Regions from separate parts of the Paenibacillus rhizoryzae genome, predicted to be linked through region 2. Evidence: riboswitches for the same ligand, from Rfam matches in the RefSeq annotation. Region 2 holds a riboswitch; the other holds the start of a gene.

Region 1 (4,138 bases), on a different contig from region 2:
CTTGCGCCGATCAATGCGATGTCGCCCGTTTGTAGTTTTATGCACTCATCTTCGATATTTACGTCAAGCTCGCCGGTGATGACAAGCAGCAATTCGATTTCGCGATGATAGTGCCAATTGATAAACAGATCGTTATTCCGCAGGGATTGAAACACTTTTATGGAGAGCAGCGGGTTCTCGTAAACGACCTTCTCATTGTAAAATTCCACGGTACCATCCCTTCAATAACAAAATCACATAAAACCATACCTATATAGCGCCTATATTTTAGTGGACAAGTTCGTCTATACTGTAGTCAGTTGTGTCTCTCTATCTAGCTGACACGCATACTACAAATTATATCATTTCGAGGCTCATGGAGGTAGAAATTTAAAATGTCAAAAGTACGTGTAGGCATTATTGGCTGCGGCGGTATCGCCAACGGTAAACATCTCCCAAGTTTGGCCCAAGTCAAAGACGCTGAAATCGTTGCTTTCTGCGATATCATTGTTGAGAAGGCTGAACAAGCAAAAGCGAAATACGGCACTGAAGAGGCAAAAGTATATTCTGACTATAAACTACTGCTTCAAGACGCGTCGATCGACGTGATTCACGTTTGTACGCCTAACGATTCCCATGCGGTCATCTCCATCGACGCATTGGAAGCTGGCAAACACGTGCTTTGCGAGAAGCCAATGGCTAAAACAGCTGCTGACGCTCGCAAAATGCTTGAAGTTGCAAAACGTACCGGCAAAAAACTCAGCATCGGCTACAACAACCGTTACCGTGCAGACAGCCGTTACCTGAAAGAAGCTTGCGATGCAGGCGAGCTTGGCGAAATTTACTTCGCTAAAGCACATGCAATCCGTCGTCGTGCTGTTCCGACATGGGGCGTATTCTTGGATGAAGAGAAACAAGGCGGCGGACCGCTTATCGATATCGGTACTCACGCGCTTGACCTTGTATTGTGGATGATGGACAACTACAAGCCGAAAGTCGTTCTTGGCCGCGCTTACCACAAGCTGTCCCAAAACGAAAACGCTGCGAATGCTTGGGGCCCATGGGATCCAAAACAATTCACAGTTGAAGATTCCGCTTTCGCTATGATCACAATGGAGAACGGTGCAACTGTAATCCTTGAGTCCAGCTGGGCGCTTAACTCGCTTGAAGTCGATGAGGCTAAAGTTTCCCTCAGCGGTACTAAAGCAGGCGCTGACATGAAAGACGGTCTTCGTTTCAATGGCGAGCACAACAGCCGCCTTTATGTAAACAAAGTAGAACTTAACAGCGGCGGCGTTGCTTTCTATGAAGGCGCGAGCGAAACTGCAGAAGTTCTTGAAGCAAGCATGTGGATCGATGCCGTTAAAAACGACAAAGAAACGTTCGTTAAACCAGAGCAAGCGCTTGTGGTTTCCGAAATTCTTGAAGCGATCTACGAGTCTTCCCGTACGGGCAAGGCTGTATACTTCGAGTAGAATTACAAACAAGGGAGCCCGGGGATGGCGTTGTCATCCTCGGCTTTTTTTATTCAATTAATGATGTTACATATATTTTGTCGTTTCGACAAAATCAGCTAAACTTCTACGTATTTCGCTCTGTACAGTTCCGTGAAAAAACTTATAATGAGAATTAAATCCAGCGATTAGAAGAATTTTACAACTAAATACCTAAGTTAAAGGCAAACCATTTGGAAACGATGGGACGCAAAGCCGTGGCCTAAGGGATCACTCATTGTGATTGTGATTCTAAGGTAGACAAGGTTGCCGAGTAGATGTCATCCATCCTATTCGGGTGGTTTTTTTATTGCCAATTTGCATATAGCATGCTAAGTCAATGAACCGGAGGAAGGTTGGCATGGCATCCAGCGCACTCGTCGCCATATCATTTGTACTCGTATTCAGCTCTTCTTTAATCCTCTTTCATCTCTATCGGCGTATACATGCAGCCGGGCACACGACTTTCTTCTGGCTTATGAGTGCCGCCTTTGTATTTGGTATTGGGGTGTGGTCCATGCACTTTGTGGCCCTGCTGGCCTATCCATTCCCGGTTAAAGTGATGTACCATTTCGGTTATGTGTTTCTCTCCATGGGTGTGCTAATCACCTTGTCAGCGCTAGCGCTAATCTTGTTTGAACGTGCTGCGCAGCGACAACGGACGAGCCTGCTCGTTCTAGGCAGTTTGGTTCAGACGGGCGGCATCGTAACGATGCACTATATTGGGATGAAAGCAATCAAAGCCCATGCGACGCTCCACTACGAATCAACTACAGGTTTCCTATCCATCATCGTTCTGGCCGTTGTGCTGGGTTTCGTATTCACAAGTCAGCATCGCTTCCGCAAACTAAGCCGTAAGCGGCAGTTAGTCCACGCTATACTCCTTTCCGCAGCTGTTGAATTTCTTCATTATAGCAATATGCCAATGATGCATGGCACCACTTCACTGCGTGCAGGCGAATCGGTGGCCTTATCCCAAAATCAATTCTTTCTTGCCATTAGCATTAGTTTGATTGTATCCGTAATCTGCATGTATTCGATCGTCATCATGATGATCGACAGCCGCTTGAAGCAGAGCGAAGAACGTCTTAAACGGATGAATGAAGCGTATTCGCACATCTTGGATTCCGTGGCAGAGGGCATTTACCGGGTGGATGAGCGGGGCAAAGTCATCTTTTGGAATCAAGCGGCTGTCCATTTAACCGGGTTCGAGGCTTCTGATGTACTTGGGCGAAAGATTGGACTGCGGGCTTTACAGACGGAGGGCGAGGAATGGGATCCCATCGAGAAGGTTACACGCACGGGCAATCCTGAATATATAGCGGATGATTTGTTCCGTCGCAAGAATGGGTCGACATTTCCGGTGGAATATCATATTACGCCGATGCAGGGTAAAGGCGAGCAAGCCGGTGTCGTCATTAACTTTACCGATCTGACGCAGCGCAAGGCGCAAGAGTCGTTTATCGTGGAATCGGAGAAGCTTTCGATGGCAGGTCAGCTTGCGGCTGGGATTGCACATGAGATTCGAAATCCGCTCACGGCGATTAAAGGATTTATGAAGCTATTTCAAAACGGCATGAACAAAATGGAGTATGTAGCCATTATTAGTTCCGAAGTCGTTCGAATGGAAGGCATCATCAACGAGCTGCTTCTGCTTGCGAAGCCGCAAATCAGCCGGTTTCAAGCCGCCAATCTATGTGAGCTTCTGGCTGGTGTTTATACGCTGCTGGAATCACAGGCCATTCTGAAAGATGTGAACATCGAGCTGCAATTCTCGGAGCAGGAGCTGCTTATCTATTGCGATGAGAGTCAGATCAAACAGGTATTCATCAATCTCATCAAGAATGCGATCGAAGCAACGGAAGGCGGCGATATTCGAATTTCCGTAGCGCAGGTCGGCAACCAGATCATGACCTCGATTGCAGATAACGGCTGTGGGATTCCTCAAGAAATGCTCGATCAGGTAGGCAGACCGTTCTTTACGACCAAGGATCAGGGAACAGGCCTTGGACTTATGATCAGCAACAAAATCATTTCCAGTCATGGCGGAGCAATTTCAATTTCCAGCAAAATGGGAGAGGGCACGACGTTTCAAGTAACACTCCCTGGGGGGTATCGAAATGGTGCATAATCATATCGAAGGAAGCTACAACTGGTTCTTGGTATGTCTGTCGTTTATTATTGCGTTGTTCGCTTCGTATACGGCGTTGAATTTAGCGAGACATGTGCTGTTGTCCGAGGGCTGGAAGAAGAGAGGATGGCTGTTCGGCGGAGCAGTCGTCATGGGGATTGGGATCTGGTCGATGCATTTTATCGCGATGCTCGCTTTTCACCTGCCCACCGGCGTGACCTATGATTTTGTGACGGTTTTAGTATCGATTGGTGTGTCTATCGTCGGCGCATTTGTCGGTTTTGGAATTGCCAGCCATTCGGGCAGCGGAAGGCTAAGGCTGATTGTAGGCGGTACTATTATGGGACTTGCAATCACCGGAATGCATTACATAGGCATGTACGCCTTAGCGGGACTTACGGTTACTTATAATCCGTATCTATTCTCGCTCTCGATCCTTATCGCAGTGATGGCATCCATTGTCGCATTGATTTTCTCCTTCCGCAGAAATAATCACTACTGGCTAAGCGGCTTCATCATGGGCATTGCCGTTACA
Region 2 (4,138 bases):
TCGAAGCTGCCTAACATGGAGGCTGGTCGATGAAGCAGCGCCACAGCATATAGCAGTGCAATCGCCAGCAGGCTATAGAACGCAGTGGGAACGCTCTTCACGCGCCGAGCATCCTCATTCCGAGAATGAACAATTAGAGCCGTTCCTACAACGAACACGCATACGACTATAAGGATCGATTCCCACCGATAAAAGATCGTATCAAAGAACATCCCATAATGATAAGCCGAGCCACCCAGCACGATAGCCACGGCCAGCGCGGCTAATCCCGTCAGCCCACTTCGCATAACCACTTCCCCTTTTACTCGAACCCCAACGCATGAATTTCGTTATTTTTCCAATTGTACCATAATTGATAGGCTGACTATAAAAAAGAAGACGCTGCCGGACCACGATCATCCGTTCAAACGCCTTCTTATATTTGCAACGCGGAAATCGCGTTTATCTGCCCTTCTTAGCTGTTGCTTTCTCTTGTTTAAGCTTGAAATAGGCTTCAATCTGCATGCGCAGTAAATAGGCTCGAAGCGCCCGCTGCTGCTGCTCGTCCAAATCGAGAAAGCGGGCTCCATAAAACTTCCACTCACTTCCATCTTCCTTGCGGATAATTTCAACTTTACAATCCAGCTTGAAGCCAAGCGATAAGCTCGCCATGAGGGTATCGCCTTTTACTAGTGTCGGAGGGCTCATTAGAGAGAACCCCACGCCGGTATCGCTTATATTGCGCAGCTCTATATCGAAGCTGTCTGTAGCTTCAATCGTCATTTTATCGCCTTTGGAGCCTTCGACCTCTTGCGAATATGTACGCGATATCGTTCCTCTCGCCTCAATATCCATACGCGGCGATTCCCGTTTCTCTTCAAGTCCCGTCAGCGAGCGAGCCGGGAAAATAACCGCGATGGAACCATCCGCCTTCGCTATAATCGTCGATTGCAGACGGTGAATGCCGACAGGCGAATAGACGGTTAAACTCACCGGTTCACCGAGCTCGAAGTTTTTGAATTCCGTCAATTCGATCTCCATCATTTCGCCTTCTGCATGGGCAAGCACGCCAGTGGCAACATAGCCGTCTTTCTCAACCATCGTACGGCTGTGCAGCAGTGCTTTCATGGCAAAAGTAGGTCTGCCTGATCCGATTCGTTCATTCATGCCTGACATTTACTTTCCTCCTTCACATATGAAGAAACGCTCCCGCAACCACGGTACGGCGCTAAAAAACAGAAAAAGCGCTTCCTCATGCAATACCGGAGCCGCTTCCTTAACCACGAGATAACTCGGGGGTTCATTTCGGCAGTCAGGCTGTCATTCGTTCGCTACTATAATGATGAGCGGACATTTAGACCCTTTAACTTTGCGTCCTTACCTTTCGATAAGTTTGCCAGTATCAATGATATGCAGTTGTCAGCAGAATGCTAACCTATCTACAGTTCTTTCACGATCATTAATTTATGTTGGTCTTTGAGGTCGATCTGATAGGCTGCAGCAGGCGCTGTTCCGTCAGGCTCTCGGATGATCCGAACCGTTGGACGATGAACCGCGAGCGGGTCGTTCATAGCAACGACGGCAACTTGCCCTGAGCTGAGCAGTACCGTTGTCGCGACCGGATAAATGGAAATATGCTTACAGAAAATCTTGATTAAATCCAGATCAAAATAGGTGTTTCCTGCGGCAAACAAAAATTCAATCGCTTCCGATGGCGTATACCGTTTCCGATGCGGCCTGGGAGAGGTCAGCGCATCATAGACATCCGCGATCGCTACGATCTGAGCGTATTCATGAATGGCCTCCCGCTTAAGCTTACGCGGATAACCCGAACCATCATAGCGCTCGTGATGCTGCAGCGCGCAATGTGCCGAAAGCAAACTAATATCATGCTGCGCCCGAATGATGTTGAAGCCATCCTCGGTATGTTTCTCCATGAGCATCCGCTCGCTTGGCGTTAATGCCGTCGTCTTGGTCAAAATCTCTTTGGGCAGCCGTGTCATTCCGATATCGAATAACATCGCACCCATGCCAAGCTCTTCGAGCTGCGTACGATTATACCCTCTGGCTAATCCCATGATGCCTGCCAGAATCGTGACATTCAGGGAATGGTGGAACAAGTAACTGTCTGCCACGTGAATGTTAGTTAAGCTAACCATCACATCTTCACGCCTGATGAGATCCTGCATAATATCGCCGAATACTTTACGGAAGGTGCGGCCAAGCTCGGGAGCTATCGTTCGCCCTTTCGTAACCTGTTGGTCCATGAGCGTATTCATCGTCTTGTAAATCGTATCCGATGCTGCTTTGTGCGTGCTGTCCTGAATAGCCGTAGTCGGCTCTAAACCCTCTGTCAGGGGATCATCAATGAAAAGCATGTCAATGCCTAAACCAGCCAATCTGTCGATAAATCGTTGATTTAACTCCACACCGGCGCCAAGCAATATGTTCCCATTCTCCTGCAAAATAGGGCGAGCTAACTTTTCTCCCGGCTGAACGGAGTTGATGTGAACTTTTCTCATCGGTGTTTATTCCCGCCTTTACCGCTTGCTCCCGGATTATGCCTGTAAAGCTGTCGGTTCGGTCAACTGCGTCTTACGGACATATTTCTCTGCGTACATCCGCTTGTCCGCAGACTGCAGCAACTGGCCAAGCTCCACACCGTTCTCCGGAAACGAAGCATGTCCAACCGAAACTGACAATCGTAATCCGGTTCGCAATGAAATGCTAAAAAGCTGATCGTGAATGAGCTTTACGAAACGCTCTATACCTTTGTCATCTGCATAGGGACAAATAATGATGAACTCATCGCCGCCCCAGCGGCCGATAATTTCACCGTAAACTGCGCATTCCGTAAGTGTTCTGGCAATCAGCGCAAGTGCGGTATCCCCTTGGCTGTGGCCCATACGGTCATTCACTTCTTTGAAGTCATTGACATCCAGCAACATGACCGTCATTTTCTTCCGATTACGCTTTGCTTTAATCGCCAGCTTCTTGAAATTCGTCTCGATGAACCGGCGATTATACAGTCCTGTTAAGCTGTCTAATATGGAAGACTCCTTCAATCGATCATACTTGAGTCCTAAGAGATAGCCAATAGGCAGGGCAGTCGCTGCGAATGCAGCGGTACCGATTAGAATAGCGAGCGGCGTAGGTGTCTTACTTGCAAGTAGGCATAAACCCGCTGTAGCCAGTGTTGCTCCACATGATGCCACACACGCTGTAAGACGTCCGTTACGCGACATTCGCAGTCCTCCTTATAAATTCACTACCCGATTGCGACCATTGTCTTTAGCTCTGTACAATGCGGAATCCACCTTCGAGAACAAGTCTCTAATGTAACCTTTGACGTCTTCAATCTGAAGCTCGGACTGCTCTTCTACCACAAGCATTCCCATGCTGATTGTTACGGATACCGGAGAACGTCCCCGGCCGATTGCTATCTCGTTGTTCTGAACGACCTCTCGAATGCGCTGGGCGAGCATGTCCGCCTGCTCTCTATTTGTATGAGGCAAATAGACTGTAAACTCTTCACCGCCGTAGCGAGCCAATATATCGGTTCTTCGAAGTGCCCCGCGAACGGCATCGGCCGTTCTCCGAATGACTTCGTCACCGATCACATGGCCGTATGTATCGTTTACGAGCTTGAACAAATCGATATCAAACAACAAGAGAGCGAATGGAATCTTGTAGCGGATATTCGTCAGCACCTCGTGCTCCAGCTGCTGCATCAGAAATCTGCGGTTGAAACAGCCTGTCAGGCTGTCTGTAATCGCCATCTGCTCCAGTTTGCGATTCGCTTGAAAGAGCTCGTCCTGCATAAAGATAAGGGCGCGATTGCGCTCTTGCATCGAGGCATACTGCTCCTGCGACTTGAAGATCAGTGACTTCAGCTCGGAAATTTCTTGAAACGTGATGACTTTCCCGATCCGGCCTTCATTCACAATAATCGGTCCGACATGCAATGAGAAGTACTGCTTGCGCGAGTTGCCCTGCTCAATCATGATTTCGGTCTGGATTCGCTGAGAAGGGTCCATCCTGTACGTGTACAGGAACTCGTCTTCATTCACTTTGTCGATATTGCACCAAGAAAGGAGTTCCTCCATATTGAGCGTTTCGCCGATGGCAATTTGAAGACGCGGGTTGACAATCCGGTTCA

The links. Region 2 has a riboswitch for cyclic di-GMP ahead of AC6ESO_RS06870 (PilZ domain-containing protein). Riboswitches for the same ligand answer to the same signal wherever they lie in the genome.
Region 1: it holds a riboswitch for cyclic di-GMP, as region 2 does, so the genes downstream of both, AC6ESO_RS13580 (ATP-binding protein) here and AC6ESO_RS06870 (PilZ domain-containing protein) in region 2, are expected to answer to the same signal.

What each region holds. Positions count from the first base shown of each region.
Region 1 covers NZ_JCAALT010000004.1:217,261-221,398, reverse strand. Annotated here, with positions in the region: gene AC6ESO_RS13590 (helix-turn-helix domain-containing protein) at 1-209, opposite strand, end outside; gene AC6ESO_RS13585 (Gfo/Idh/MocA family protein) at 375-1,454, shown strand; cyclic di-GMP riboswitch class I at 1,647-1,747, shown strand; gene AC6ESO_RS13580 (ATP-binding protein) at 1,834-3,603, shown strand; gene AC6ESO_RS13575 (bifunctional diguanylate cyclase/phosphodiesterase) at 3,593-4,138, shown strand, end outside.
Region 2 covers NZ_JCAALT010000002.1:344,447-348,584, forward strand. Annotated here, with positions in the region: gene AC6ESO_RS06865 (O-antigen ligase family protein) at 1-287, opposite strand, end outside; gene AC6ESO_RS06870 (PilZ domain-containing protein) at 442-1,155, opposite strand; cyclic di-GMP riboswitch class I at 1,284-1,387, opposite strand; gene AC6ESO_RS06875 (HD-GYP domain-containing protein) at 1,419-2,501, opposite strand; gene AC6ESO_RS06880 (GGDEF domain-containing protein) at 2,538-3,224, opposite strand; gene AC6ESO_RS06885 (histidine kinase N-terminal 7TM domain-containing diguanylate cyclase) at 3,237-4,138, opposite strand, start outside.